DNA from 2 places in the Pseudoalteromonas sp. S8-8 genome. Region 2 is predicted to be linked to the other one. Evidence: predicted binding sites of a transcription regulator. Region 2 holds the regulator's gene; the other holds the start of a gene.

The links. Region 2 encodes FliA, which starts transcription of late flagellar genes. Its sites were predicted from a motif close to CTAAAGNTNNNNNNNNNNNNGCCGATA; they were not measured.
Region 1: a site for FliA is predicted at 4,685-4,711, ahead of pomA (flagellar motor protein PomA). Genes of this name have one in related genera too.

What each region holds. Positions count from the first base shown of each region.
Region 1 is NZ_AUTR01000019.1:44,161-52,007, reverse strand. Features, by position in the region: gene L659_RS0104830 (M20 metallopeptidase family protein) at 1-216, shown strand, start outside; gene L659_RS0104825 (DNA topoisomerase III) at 293-2,233, opposite strand; gene L659_RS0104820 (hypothetical protein) at 2,276-2,791, opposite strand; gene L659_RS0104815 (flagellar motor protein MotB) at 2,935-3,855, opposite strand; gene pomA (flagellar motor protein PomA) at 3,858-4,625, opposite strand; gene L659_RS0104805 (exodeoxyribonuclease VII small subunit) at 4,947-5,189, shown strand; gene ispA ((2E,6E)-farnesyl diphosphate synthase) at 5,192-6,079, shown strand; gene dxs (1-deoxy-D-xylulose-5-phosphate synthase) at 6,185-7,847, shown strand, end outside.
Region 2 is NZ_AUTR01000022.1:23,796-31,642, reverse strand. Features, by position in the region: gene flhA (flagellar biosynthesis protein FlhA) at 1-429, shown strand, start outside; gene flhF (flagellar biosynthesis protein FlhF) at 451-1,932, shown strand; gene L659_RS0106150 (MinD/ParA family ATP-binding protein) at 1,925-2,785, shown strand; gene L659_RS0106145 (RNA polymerase sigma factor FliA) at 2,812-3,522, shown strand; gene cheY (chemotaxis response regulator CheY) at 3,563-3,946, shown strand; gene L659_RS0106135 (protein phosphatase CheZ) at 3,964-4,737, shown strand; gene L659_RS0106130 (chemotaxis protein CheA) at 4,753-6,960, shown strand; gene L659_RS0106125 (protein-glutamate methylesterase/protein-glutamine glutaminase) at 7,019-7,847, shown strand, end outside.

The DNA.
Region 1 (7,847 bases), on a different contig from region 2:
GAAGACTTTGGCCTATACGGACGCACCGATGAAAACATCCCTATTACCTTATTTTGGCTAGGTGGCGTAAACCAAGCACAATATGCAGATTCGATAAAAACAGGTGAAGTACTCCCTTCCCTACACTCTAGTAAATTTGCACCAGATTATAAAGTTGCTATCCCTACCGGAATAAAAGCAATGAGTAATGCTGCTGTTGCTTTATTTAATAAGTAACCTGAATTCTGGATAATAAATCTATCTCAAGCAGAGTTCAGGTTAAGTGATATCGTTTAATAAAATGGCTCTGTAGCTAACTAGCAACAGAGCTTTTTTTATAACTCGACTTTTTAAAGGTCGCTTTTCCACCTCGTTTAGCAAAACGTTTTTTAGGTGAGCTTTTTGGTAACCTTGCAAATGCATTGCTATCGCAGTTTGCTGCTAATTGTACAAACCCATTTAAGTCGGCAAGTAACGGCTGTAAAAATTGCTGATAACTCATTACTTGCTGCGCAATATCACCTAAGCTCGATTCCCACTTTGCGGTTAAATCAGGACTCGCTAAACCTTGTGGTAATACGCTAATAAGGGCAAGTCCCGTTTCGGTCGCTCTAATTGACTTACCTTCACGTTTTAAAAAACGCCGCTTGAATAGCAACTCGATTATTCCCGCACGTGTTGCCTCCGTACCTAAACCATCAGTGTCTTTTAATACTTTTTTAATTTGTGGATCTTTAACGTAACGACTAATGCCGGTCATCGCAGCCAATAATGTAGCATCAGTAAAATAAGCTGGGGGTGATGTATGCTTTTCGACTACTTCGCCTTGCTCACAAAAAAGAGACATACCTTCTGTTAAAGGAGGTAACGTAGCTTCATCTTTTAATTCAGACTTACCCATTAATACCTTAAAGCCTAAGCTTACATCTTGTTTTGCATTTGCTTTAAATAATCCGCCAGCGATTGTTATCTCTGCTTTAGTTTCGTTATATATATAGTCGGGATAAAACTGAATTAGATAATGGCGGCTTATTAATTGATATACCTTCGCTTCGTCACCGCTCAAACTCGCTGACTTTAACTGCTTAGCCGTAGGGACAATGGCATGATGGGCAGCCACTTTTGAACCGTTAAAACATTTACTACGCTTTTTTACATCAGCCCCATTTACCAATTCGGTGCTTTGCCCACCATTAGCACTTATAGCTTTAAAAATAGCAGATGCATCTTGATGGTGATCTTTAGGTAAATAACGATTATCCGAGCGTGGGTAGGTAATTAATTTATGTCGCTCATAAAGTATTTGGCAAATATCCAACACTTTTTGAGCCGGCATTCCAAATGCTTTAGCCGCATCTATTTGCAGTGCAGATAAATTATAAGGTAATGGAGCACTTTGTTTTTTTTGTTTTTGCTCAAGCGCTGTAAGCTCAGCATTTTGTTTGGTAATACGCGAAGCAACATTTTCTGCGAGTGCTTTGTTAAGTATTCGCCCTTCTTCATCTTGATGTGGCTCACATGCTTTACTAGGAACCCACTTAGCTATGAATGGCTGGTTATCTGGAGTAAGTAAATGCGCCAGTACATCGTAAAAAGGCTTAGATACAAAGTGTGCTATTTCGTTATCTCTATTAACAACAAGCCCTAAAATAGGGGTTTGTACCCGTCCTACCGAAAGTACATTACCAAATCCTGCTTTTTGACCCGCTAATGTATATGCACGCGTTAAATTCATACCAAATAGCCAATCAGCACGAGAGCGTGCTAAAGCAGATACACTTAACGGAATAAAGTCTCGATTAGAGCGCATATTACTCAATGATTTTTTTACTGCCGATAAGTTTAAATCACTAATGAGTAAACGTTGTGTACTCTGCTTTTTAGCCTGACTTATTTTAGCTTCTTCAATTACTTGATCGACTAATAGCTGGCCTTCACGGTCTGGATCGCCAGCGTGAATAAGTTGCGAAGCTTGTTTAATTAATTTTTTTAAAACAGTGAGCTGTTTACGTGTTTTGGTTTTAGCTTTTAGCTTCCATTGCTCAGGTATTATAGGCAAGTGTTCAAACTGCCACTTTTTAAAACGCTCATCATAGTCATCAGGTTCTGCTTGTTCTAGCAAATGCCCAATACACCACGATACACAATCGCCATTAGCGACTTCTATATAACCATCGTGTTTTTTATGTGGTTTTGGTAACGCATCAGCAATAGCGCGTCCAAGTGAAGGTTTTTCTGCAATGTAGAGTTTCATAGCTTGCTCACCACTGTTCATATAAACAGTAGTTTAGCACAACTATTTTAAAGGAGGGGCTTTTTTATAACCATTACTGGTTACAACTTTATTATTTTTGATCACTAAATAAATCAGCGGAAGATAGCACACCACTACAGTGCCTATATTAATTAAAGGTAAAAGCGTTTTATAGATCAGCGTACTATAAGATAAATCCCAAAGGTGGCGATCAACAACACGAAAAAGTTGTAAAATTGGTGCCATAATAACAACTAACTGACCTACCACACATTGCCATAAATAAACTTTATCTTTTAAACCTAGATATGCAATAAGTGCCATCCAAGCAATGTCATTAAACGCCCAAACAAGATACCTATATATATAAATATCTTTATCAAACTCTTTTAAAGAATCGAATATAAGTGCACCAAATAAAAAAAATGCTCCTGTTATACATACAAACCGTAATGCCAAAAAATCTTTACGTAAATAGAAAATAAAAATAGCCGGGATTAAAAATAAAACCCAGCTAAGTTCAAGAAAAAAGATTACTTTATCAACCCATAAAGGCATGGTTATTCTTTAGTCTTATCATCGTCTCCACCAGTTCCGTTGCCCGGCATATAACAATATTTATTTATTATTTTCATAAGTACTCCATTACAATTGTTAAGGAGTTTTACTTTAAGCTAAAAAATAAGCTTTGCCAAGCAGTACTACCTTACGTCGATAGGAGCTGACTCTTTTGCTTTACCTTGTAATATAGATATTTCTACTCGGCGATTCCTGCGGCGATCTTCATCTGTGTCATTCGGTACAAGTGGTCGTGTTTCAGCTCGACCAACCACCATCATTCGGGTTTTATCAAATCCTTGGACTTTTTGCAGTTCACTTGCAACGGCTACAGCACGCTTTGATGATAGGTCCCAATTATTAATATATAACTCATTCGATACCTGAAAATCATCTGTATGGCCAGATACTGTTATTTCACCGGGTACATCTTTTAACAGCACACCGATATCTTGAATTATAGGTTTAAACTTAGGTTGTAAAAATGCACTACCTGAAGGAAATGAACCATTCTCTCTAATGCGAATAATTATTTGCTGCCCTAAAGACTCAAGCTCAATTGCGCCATCGATTATTTGCTTTTCAAGCTGCTGCGCTATCTTTTTAACAAGCTCGTTAGTTTGCTCCTGATCGGCTGCTGAAGTTGCTTGCTCAGAAGATTCTTCTTGTGAGGTACTACGAGATTCACCACCGCGTTTATCCCCGCGCTGTTCTTGCCTGCCGCCTGCTGAACTTTCATCGCCAGCCTGAAACTCTAACATTTGTTGAGTCATTTCGACTGTTTGCTGCTGAATGGTTTCTATTGGGGTTGGCTCTGGTTTGCCTGGGGTAAACTCCATGGCAATAACAGAGGTACCTTTAGGGATGTCTTTTACTTCAATTTTATTCTGCACACCAAAAGCAAACTTCATAGAGCCCGCAATTTGTTTAAACTTAAGTACATCCATTTCTGAAAACGCGAGCAAGAGTACAAAAAAGCACATTAACAGTGACATTAAATCGGCAAACGTTCCCATCCATGCAGGTAGACCTGGTGGTGGGCATTTACACTCTTGATCAGACATAGTTACTCCTCGGTATCTACTTTGCGTTTAGATTCAGCTAAGTAATTTTTCAAAATACCTTCGATTACTTTTGGATTCTGACCATCTTGTATACCTAAAATAGCATCCAAAATTAAACGCTGATTCATAGCTTCCTCGTCTTTACGCAGTTCGAGTTTTACCTGAATAGGAATTGCCACAACATTGGCTAAAAACGCGCCATATAAAGTTGTTAATAGTGCTACTGCCATTGCCGGACCAATTGCCTTTGGGTCATCCATGTTAGACAACATTGCAACCAAACCAATTAGAGTACCAATCATACCCATTGCAGGCCCTATATCAGCTAACGACTTAAATAAACCCGCGCCCAATTCATGGCGAGTCGTGGTTAGAGAAATATCTTTTTGAAGTGTAGCGCGAACTACATCTGCGTCGTGGCCATCAACGAGCATATCGACGCCTTTGCGCATAAAGGGGTTTGGAATTTCAGCTTCTTCGAGTGCTAAAAAACCGCCTTTACGAGCTGAATCCGCAAGTTCTACTGCTTTTTCGATAAGTATTTCTGGCGTTTCGATTTTAAACATAAACGCTTTGGCAACAACTTTACCTATCCCCAAAAATTGCGACATGGTGAAGTTTGATAAAACAATAAAGAGTGAACCACCAAATACAATAACCACAGACGGGGTATTGTAAAACATAGCCATTTCACCGCTACTACTCATAAACATAGACATGACAATTAAGCCAATTGCGCCTAGGATCCCGATTATGGTTGCTAAATCCACATTTCCTCCAGAAGTTTCATGCTTAATGGCCTTATCATAAACTTTTATTATTAACTGCTTATCGGCAACATATTGAATTGCTTAAGCCATTTTTATAAATAAACATAAAAAGCAGCCTTTAGCACTATCTTAGATCAAGTTATAAGGGCTACCTAATTATCAATTGATTTATTAAACCAACAGACCGCTATTAAGGCTTTATTAATGCACTTGAAATATAATTTAACGTTATAAAGGTAAAAAACCAATATCATCCTTTGACCTAGTTTAGCATTCCCCCTAAAATTGACCCCTAAATTTATTATGTAAGCTGAAATAAAGATGGCGACTAAAAAACCTGAAAACTTAAGTTTCGAACAAGCACTAGAAGAATTATCTACAATCGTTAGTGACATGGAACAAGGTGACTTATCGCTTGAGCAATCGTTAAAGCAATTTGAGCGTGGAATTGCATTAGCAAGTGCTTCATCAGGGAAATTACAGCAAGCAGAACAAAAAGTATCAATTTTGATGGGGAATGGCGAAAAGTCAGTACTTACAAATTTTGATAATGATATGGAATAGCTGTGAGCATAAAAAATCATATTGAACGTGCTCAAAAAGATGTAGTAGCGACCTTACAACAGCATTTTAACCAGCCTCTCGATACAGAAGAAACGGTAAAGAACGCCACCCAGTATGGATTATTTAATGGCGGTAAAAGATTACGTCCATTTTTAGTTTATGCCACAGGTAAAATGCTCGGCGCAAACCATCAAGACTTAAACGTACTTGCTGCTGCAATTGAGTGTATTCATAGCTATTCGTTAGTCCATGATGACTTACCAGCAATGGACGACGACGACTTACGCCGCGGACGCCCTACTTGTCATATAGAGTTTGGCGAGGCAAATGCAATTTTAGCCGGTGATGCTCTTCAAACTCTTGCTTTTGAGCTTATTGCGAATCACAAATTTGAATGCTCATCGCAAACACAAGTAAAAATGATTGCTACACTTGCCCACGCATCAGGCCTTCAGGGTATGGTTGGCGGACAAGGCCTTGATATAGCAGCAACTGATAAAGTGATTACCGTACAAGAGCTTGAGCGAATACATAAGCTAAAAACCGGGGCTCTAATTAATTGCGCAATTACACTTGGTGCACTGTGCAGTGAAAAGGCTGATCAACAAACCTTAGAAAATTTAAGTGTTTTTGGGTATGCTATAGGGCTAGCATTTCAAGTACACGACGACATTTTAGATGTTGAAGGCGATACAGTTATTTTAGGAAAGCCACAAGGCTCCGATATTGCCGCGAATAAAGCGACATATCCGGCGTTATTAGGTATGCTAGGCGCTAAAGAAAAGGCGCAAAATTTAATACAACAAGCCCATGAAGCGTTAGCAAATATAGATGCTGACACAACACTTCTTGCGTCGCTAGCAAATTACCTAATTGAGCGTGACCACTAATTTTTGCTCATACGTATTGCAATTAGCACTGACATTATTACTCAACATTAATTATTCGTAAAAGCTTTGAATTAATTAATGTTAGCGAAGGATATATATAAAACCATGACACTTGATAGTAGCAAGTATCCATTACTTAATTTGGTTGACGAGCCAGCCCAATTGCGTGACTTAGCGCAAGACAAACTCCCTGCATTTAGCAATGAGCTGCGCGATTATTTACTCAACTCAGTATCGCAAAGTAGCGGTCATCTAGCGTCTGGTTTAGGGACGGTTGAACTAACCGTTGCGCTGCATTATGTTTATAACACTCCAGACGATCGCCTAGTTTGGGATGTGGGTCATCAAGCTTATCCGCATAAAATTCTTACTGGTCGTCGCGAGCAAATGCACACTATTCGCCAAAAAGACGGTTTGCACCCTTTTCCTTTTCGCGATGAAAGCCAATACGATACGTTTAGCGTAGGCCATTCAAGCACCTCTATTTCGGCTGCTTTAGGTATGTCTATTGCTGCACAAAAAGAAGGTAAAGGTCGAAAGTCTGTAGCCATTATTGGTGACGGAGCTATAACCGCAGGCATGGCATTTGAAGCGATGAATCATTTAGGTGATGTAAAATCAGACATGCTTATTATTTTAAATGATAACGAAATGTCGATTTCTGAAAATGTTGGCGCATTAACAAATCACTTTGCTCGAATTTTATCAGGTAGCTTTTATACTAACATTCGTGAAGGTAGTAAAAAGTTACTCTCAGGGGTGCCTCCGGTAAAGCAACTTGCCAGTAAAATGGAAGAGCACATTAAAGGCATGATGATCCCAGGTACCTTCTTTGAAGAATTAGGCCTAAATTACATTGGTCCCATTGATGGTCACGATGTAAACATGCTTGTAGATACATTACGTAATATGCGTAATTTAAAAGGCCCACAGCTTTTACATATAAAAACCCAAAAAGGTAAGGGCTACAAACCGGCTGAAGCCGATCCTATTGGCTACCATGGTGTACCAAAATTCGATCCGAGCACAACTAGCCTACCTAAATCTAAACCTAGTGCTGCTACTTTTTCAAAAGTATTCGGCGATTGGTTATGTGATATGGCCGAACAAGACAGCAAGTTAATGGCTATCACGCCTGCAATGCGCGAAGGTTCAGGCATGGTACGTTTTTCTAAAGAGCATCCAGATCAATACTTTGATGTAGCTATTGCTGAGCAGCATGCCGTTACTTTAGCTGCTGGTTTTGCATGTGAAGGTTTAAAACCTGTTGTTGCTATTTACTCGAGCTTTTTACAACGTGCGTATGACCAATTAATACATGATGTTGCACTGCAAAACTTACCTGTATTATTTGCCATTGACCGCGCTGGTATTGTGGGAGCCGATGGTGAAACTCACCAAGGTGCGTACGATTTAAGCTTTATGCGCTGCATTCCAAATATGGTAATTATGGCACCAAGCGATACCAACGAGTGCCGTCAAATGCTATACACCGGTTATAAAGCAAACTGCCCTGTTGCAGTTCGTTATCCTCGAGGTAGTGCAGGTACTGCAGACATTGAAAGCACTATGCAACTGCTTGAAATAGGCAAGGCAGATACAATTAAGAAAGGCAGTAAAATTGCCATTTTATCGTTCGGTACATTACTTGAAAATGCACAGCTTGCTGCAGATGAATTAGATGCAACGCTTGTTAATATGCGTTTTATTAAACCACTTGATACCGCACTTTTAAATGAGCTTGCAACTAGCCACGATGTAATTGTTA
Region 2 (7,847 bases):
CGCTCAATTGTTCAAACCCTTGTTGAGTATGGCCCGCGTAGCCAAGACCCTGATGTATTAACGGCTGCAGTGCGTATTTCTCTGCGTAGGTTAATTGTTCAAGATGCGGTTGGTATGTCATCAGAAATCCCTGTCATAACCTTGGCACCTGAGTTGGAACAGATGTTGCATCAGTCATTACAAAATGCAGGCGATGAAGGTGCCGGTATTGAGCCTGGACTTGCAGAGCGACTTCAAGTGTCATTGACACAAGCGCATCAAAATCAAGAAATGGCCGGTGAACCTTCTATATTGCTAACGTCAGGAATGTTACGCACTGTGTTATCTCGTTTTGTTAAGTACACCATTCCAGGATTGAGAGTGATGTCTTATCAAGAGGTACCAGACGAAAGACAGATCAAGATTGTTAGCTCTGTAGGCCAACAATAAGATTTTAACAGGGGTTGAATCATGAAAATTAAACGTTTTTTTGCTAAAGATATGCGCACAGCACTTAAAGAAGTTAAAGATGAGTTAGGTGTTGATGCGGTTATTATGTCAAATAAGAAGCTGGCTAACGGTGTAGAAATTGTAGCGGCAGTTGATTATGACAAAGCAGCCCCTAAAGTAGCAGCGCAACCACAACGTACTGCAGAACCGCGCGCTCAAGCACCACAGCAAAGCATGCATAATTTTGTAAAACCAGAGCCTCAGCGTGCCAAACCAGAGCCGCAAGCAAAAGTGGCTGACAGCCTACAGGCTTTATTAGAGCGCCAATCACCGCGTCCTCGCTCCCCTGAACTTGCATCAATGTTTTCACAATCAGGTATTGATACTACCGATAACTATCAAGAACCAGCTATGGAACAGCGTACTAAAAATATGTTTGCTCCTGAAAATGCAGCGCCAGTTCGTCCACAAACTCAAGCGGATAGCTTAGGTTTTGATGATTTAGACAGCGACTTTGATGATTTAGATAGTCCAGTAACTGCTCGCCAACAAACACCCAATAATGAAAGCGAAGAAATGACAACAATGCGTGAAGAAATGAACGCAATTCGTCAATTACTTGAGCATCAAGTATCAGGCTTAATGCAGCAAGATATGGCGCGTCGCGATCCAACACGCGCTTGCATGGTTGACCGCTTAGTCGGTATGGGTATTGATAAAGAAGTAGCGCAACAAATGGCATGTTTTGTACCTGATGATGTATCTCGTAAGCAAGGCTGGAAAGCGTTGTTAACGATGGTCGAAGATCAAATGCAAACAACCAATAATGAAATACTTCGCCAAGGTGGTGTATATGCGTTAGTGGGTCCAACAGGTGTTGGTAAAACAACAACAGTTGCTAAGCTTGCAGCGTTAGGTGCACAAAAATATGGCGCTGATAAAGTGGCCTTAATAACCACTGATACATACAGAATTGGTGCTTATGAACAGCTTGCTACTTACGGCCGTATTATTGGTTGTGGTGTAAAGCAAGTTAAAGATGCTAATGAATTAGCTGAAGTTTTATATCATTTACGAAATAAACGTCTAGTATTAATTGATACAGCAGGTATGAGTCAGCGAGATTTACGTTTGACTGAGCAGTTAAACACGTTAATGCGTAACCAACGTGTGGATATTCGCAGCTACTTAGTACTAAGCGCGACGGCACAAATTAATGTATTACAAGAAACAGTACGTCACTTTAAAAAAGTACAGTTAAGTGGTTGTATTTTCACTAAGTTAGATGAATCATTAAGTTTGGGTGAGATTATTAGTATTGCGATTCAAAATCGCCTCCCAATAGGGTATCTTACTAACGGTCAACGAGTGCCAGAAGATATTCGTGTTGCAAATGCTGAGAAACTAGTGAAAAAGGCTGAGCAATTATATTTAAAAAGAACAAAAGCACAACATTCAAGGCACCAAGCAGTGGCGCCAAGTACAGTAGGGATGTATGATTAACACAGTATTAGATCAAGCAAGCGGCCTGCGCAAAATGAGTCAAAACAATAACAACGGCGTAAAAGTTATCGCTGTAACCGGTGGTAAAGGTGGGGTAGGGAAAACAAATGTTTCTCTAAATACCGCTATTGCACTAGGGCAACAAGGTAATAGAGTATTAGTGCTGGATGCTGACTTAGGTTTAGCAAACTGTGATGTGATGCTTGGTTTACGTGTAGAGCGCAATTTATCACACGTTTTGTCAGGTGAATGTGAGCTTGACGAGATTTTAGTTGAAGGCCCTGCTGGTATTAAAATTGTACCCGCTACATCGGGCTCGCAAAGTATGGTTGAACTATCGCCATCTGAGCATGCCGGGCTAATTCGTGCATTTAGCGAATTGAATACCGAATTTGATATTTTAATTGTAGATACAGCCGCTGGTATTTCAGACATGGTGCTAAGCTTCTCACGAGCAGCACAAGATGTAATGGTTGTAGTGTGCGATGAACCAACATCAATAACCGATGCTTACGCACTTATTAAAGTATTAAGCCGCGAGCACGGTGTTTATAAGTTCAAAATTGTTGCCAATATGGTCCGCAGTATGCGTGAAGGCACTGAATTATTTGCAAAACTATCTAAAGTTACCGATCGCTTTTTAGATGTTTCAATGGAGCTAGTAGCAACGGTTCCTTATGACGAAAATATGCGCAAAGCAACACGTCGCCAAAAGGTGATTGTTGAGCTCTTTCCAAGTTCGCCAGCCGCTCTCGCGTTTAAAGCGCTGGCGACAAAAGCAGTTAAATGGCCAATACCAAATCAACCATCTGGGCATTTAGAGTTTTTCATTGAGAAACTAGTAAACGGCTAATTATGACAACATTGGTGAATAGAGCTATGGGATATCAATCAACACAAAACTTAAATGTGATTGTTGAGAAACATGCATCACTTGTCAAAAAAGTGGCATGTCATCTAATTGCTCGATTACCACCTAGCGTTCAGCTTGATGATTTAATTCAATCAGGAATGATAGGTTTAATAGAAGCTTCAAAAAACTTTGATGCAACAAAAGGCGCAAGCTTTGAAACCTTTGCCGGTATTCGTATTCGCGGGGCTATGCTTGATGAAATGCGCCGTGGTGATTGGGCTCCTCGTTCAGTACACCGTAAAAGCCGACAAGTTGCAGAGGCAATTACTGGGCTCGAAAGCAGTCTGAATCGCGAACCAACAGATACAGAAGTTGCTGAAAAACTTGAAATTTCACTCAATGAGTACCATCATATTTTAAATGATGTTAATACCAGTAAAGTATTAGGCATAGAAGACCTTGGTGTAGATGAGGATGTTATTACTCCCGTAGGCCAAGATTTAGCGCTAGACAAACCTTTTAATAATGTTAAAAATGATCGGTTTAATGAGTCTTTGCTAAATGCAATAAAGTCATTACCAGAGCGTGATGCGATGGTACTTTCTTTATACTATAACGATGAAATGAATTTAAAAGAAATAGGACATATACTCGATGTAAGCGAATCGCGTGTAAGTCAGATACATGGTCAGGCGATGATTAAGCTTAAAGCTAAAATCAATGACTGGATAAACTAGTAGTAAGTAAACTAAGGTTAATACCTCACTGGGGGATGTTTTGGATAAAAACATGAAAATTCTTGTAGTTGATGATTTTTCAACGATGAGACGAATTATAAAAAACCTATTACGTGACTTAGGTTTCACTAACGTTCAAGAAGCTGATGACGGGTCTACAGCTTTGCCTATGTTACAAAATCAAGTGTTTGATTTTGTGGTTACAGATTGGAATATGCCGGGAATGCAAGGTATTGACCTTTTAAGAGCAATTCGTGCAGATGATAAGTTAAAACATATCCCTGTACTGATGGTAACGGCAGAAGCTAAAAAAGAACAAATAATAGCTGCAGCGCAAGCTGGCGTTAATGGTTATATTGTTAAGCCATTTACGGCTGGAACATTAAAAACTAAATTAGAAAAAGTATTTGAACGCTTAGGCTAATGATGGGGGAGAGGCTTATGTCAGCACCAGCTGCGCCTCAAATAACGTTAGAACAAGCTCGTCAACTCGTCATTTATTTAGAAAACGATGAGCAAGATAAAGCTAATCAGTTGATTTTAGAGACAGCTTCGCAAGAGCAGTCTAAATTATTTGCTGAAGTTGGGAAGTTGACTCGTCAACTGCACGAAGCACTTAAAAGCTTTGAGCTTGATACTCGCTTAACTAACATAACGACAGATGCGATTCCAGATGCTAAAAAGCGGCTTAATTATGTTATAGAAATGACAGAAAATGCGGCTAATAAAACAATGGATGCTGTTGAGGCTAGTTTACCTATAGCTCAGCAACTTGCAGATGAAATATCTCATATCAAACCGACATGGGATCGTTTAATGAGCCGGGAGATTGAGCTTGGTGAGTTTAAACAACTTTGCCATAGTATCGATAAGTTTATGAATAACTCTCATCATAAAACGGATGAGCTTCAAAGCTTAATGACAAATGTACTAATGGCTCAAGACTATCAAGACTTAACAGGTCAAGTTATTCGCCGTGTTATAGAACTTGTTAGAGAAGTAGAAGAAAGCTTACTTCATCTTTTAACAGCGTTTGCTGAACAAGATGACAGTGACAACACAGCGAATAAAGTAGAACAACAAAAAATAAAAGAACCAGTTGCCACACAAACTTTAGCAGGTCCTGAAGGCCCTATTATTGATAAAGAATCGCGTAATGATGTTGTGTCTGATCAAGATGAAGTCGATGATCTTTTATCAAGTTTGGGCTTCTAAGAGGAGAGTAACTGCATGTTTGAAGTCGATGAAGATATTTTACAAGACTTTCTTGTAGAGGCAGGAGAAATCCTAGAGCTTTTATCTGAACAGTTAGTTGAACTGGAAAATAATCCAGAAGATACCGAGTTACTAAATGCCATATTTAGAGGCTTTCACACTGTAAAAGGTGGTGCAGGCTTTTTAGCTATGACAGAACTTGTTGATGCTTGCCACGGCGCTGAAAACGTATTTGATTTACTACGTCAAGGCGTGCGAACGGTCAATTCAGAGTTAATGGATGTTATTTTACAAGCGCTCGACACCATTAATGAAATGTTCGCGACTATCCAAAATAGGGATAAGCCAGAACCAGCAGATCCTGAGTTACTTCAAACCCTCCATATTTTGGGCCTACCTCCAACAGAAGCCGAGCTTAATGGAGTCGCTTCAGAAACTGACGTTGAACAACCTCTTGACGAAGTAGTTGATACGCCAATAGCTGAGGACGAAGATCCATTTGCATTTGATGAAATGTTTAGTGGAACTCCTTCGGTTAGTGACGCTGAAATAAACGAAATCACTGAAGATGAATTTGAAAACTTACTTGATGAACTACACGGTAAAGGACAAGGTCCTGCAGTTGAAAAGCCAGTCGCAAGTAGTAGTGATTTTAATGGTGATATTACTGATGATGAATTTGACAGCTTATTAGACGAGTTACATGGAGTTGGCAGTTTTGGTGAGGTTGCGAGTAAAGCACCTGAGCAAAGTAATGCAGTTAAAGCACCTGTAGAACCAGCTAAATCATCGTCAAATACTGCTAATTCATCAGATGATGAAATTAGTGATGATGAATTTGAAGCGCTTCTTGATGAACTTCATGGTAAAGGCACTGCACCTAAATCAATAGAAAGCACTCCTGCTGTGAAACAGCCCAATATTCCAGCTAAACCAGCTGCAAAAGCGAGTGTGCCTGTAAAAAAACCAGAACCTGTAAAAGCACCCGTTTCTAAACCGGTAGAAAAACCGGTTGCTAAAGCAGCGCCAGTGACGCCTAAAAAATCAGCGCCACCGGCAGCAGAGACGACAGTTCGCGTAGATACAAAACGACTTGACCAAATTATGAATATGGTTGGTGAGTTAGTACTTGTGCGAAATCGTTTGGTTAGTTTAGCGACCAACTCAGACAGTGAAGCAATGGGTAAAGCAATCTCTAACTTAGATGTAGTGACTGCTGATATTCAAGGCGCGGTTATGCAAACGCGAATGCAACCAATTAAAAAGGTATTTGGTCGTTTCCCTCGCGTAGTACGCGATTTAGCACGCAGCTTAAACAAAGACATTGACTTACAACTTGTAGGTGAAGAAACCGATTTAGATAAAAACTTAGTGGAAGCACTAGCCGATCCGCTTGTGCATTTAGTTCGAAACTCAGTTGACCACGGTATTGAAATGCCAGCTGTTCGTGAGGCTGCCGGTAAGCCTAGAACAGGTAATGTTACTTTATCTGCGTCTCAGGAAGGCGACCATATTTTGTTGACCATTAAAGATGATGGCGCTGGTATGGATGCTGAGAAACTGAAAAAAATAGCAATTAGTAAAGGCGTACTCGACCACGATCAAGCGAGTCGACTTTCTGACACTGAAGCATACAACCTCATTTTTGCACCTGGCTTTTCAACAAAAGAAGAGATATCTGATATTTCAGGTCGTGGTGTTGGAATGGATGTGGTGAAAACTAAAATCACCCAATTAAACGGCTCTGTAAGTATTCAATCTGAGTTAGGCGTAGGTACCATTTTAGAGATAAAAGTACCACTTACCTTAGCCATATTACCGACCTTAATGGTAATTGTTGGCGCACAAACATTTGCGTTACCACTTGCGGGTGTTAGTGAAATATTCAACTTAGATTTAACGAAAACAAATGTGGTCGATGGGCAATTAACAATTATTGTGCGTAAAAAGGCAATACCGTTATTCTACCTCGAGCACTGGTTAGTTAAAGGCTCGGATCGTTCACAGCGAAAAGCAAAAGGCCATGTAGTTATTGTGCAAATTGGTACGCAGCAAATTGGTTTTGTTGTTGACTCATTAATTGGCCAAGAAGAAGTTGTAATTAAACCACTTGATGCGTTACTACAAGGTACCCCAGGTATGGCAGGCGCTACAATTACTTCAGATGGTGGCATTGCACTGATTTTAGACGTTCCAAACATGTTAAAACATTACGCAGGCTAATAATAAAGTAGGTATATATTTAATATATACCTACGCATAAATTTAATAAGAGAGCTAAATGGCCGTTAAAGTTTTAGTTGTTGATGATTCAAGCTTTTTTCGCCGCAGGGTAAGCGAAATCCTTGAGCAAGATAGCGATATACAAGTTATAGGCTTTGCTGTGAATGGCAGAGAAGCTGTTGAAAAAGCAGCTCAGCTACGTCCAGATATGATCACTATGGATGTCGAAATGCCTGTGCTTGATGGTATTAGCGCAGTTAAAGAGATAATGGCGAGTAATCCAACGCCTATCTTAATGTTTTCATCACTAACACGTGATGGCGCAACAGCAACGTTTGATGCGCTAGATGCTGGAGCAATGGATTTTTTACCGAAAAAATTTGAAGACATCGCTCGCAATAATGAAGACGCTATAAAGCTTTTACAAAATAAAGTGAAAGATATAGGGCGAAGACGTTTACCGCGAACGCTTAAATCTGCAACACCACCTAAGCCAGTAATATCAACTAAACCGATAACAAGCTCACTTTCGCAAAGAACAAACACACTAACGCCTTCGATAAAACAACCCGATAGAAGCTTTCAAAGAGCAGCACCTACAACACCGTCAGGTTCTAATGTTGCCTCAATGCGAGCAAGTGGAAAGCAATACCAGCTTGTAGCTATTGGCACTTCTACAGGTGGCCCTGTTGCACTACAAACTATACTGACTCAATTGCCAGCTAATTTTCCTCACCCTATTTTGCTTATTCAGCATATGCCTGCGGCTTTTACACCTGCATTCGCAGCGCGCTTAAATGGTCTGTGCCAAATAAAAGTGAAAGAAGCGCAACAAGGTGACCGCTTACAACCAGGAACGGCTTATCTAGCGCCTGGCGGACAGCAGA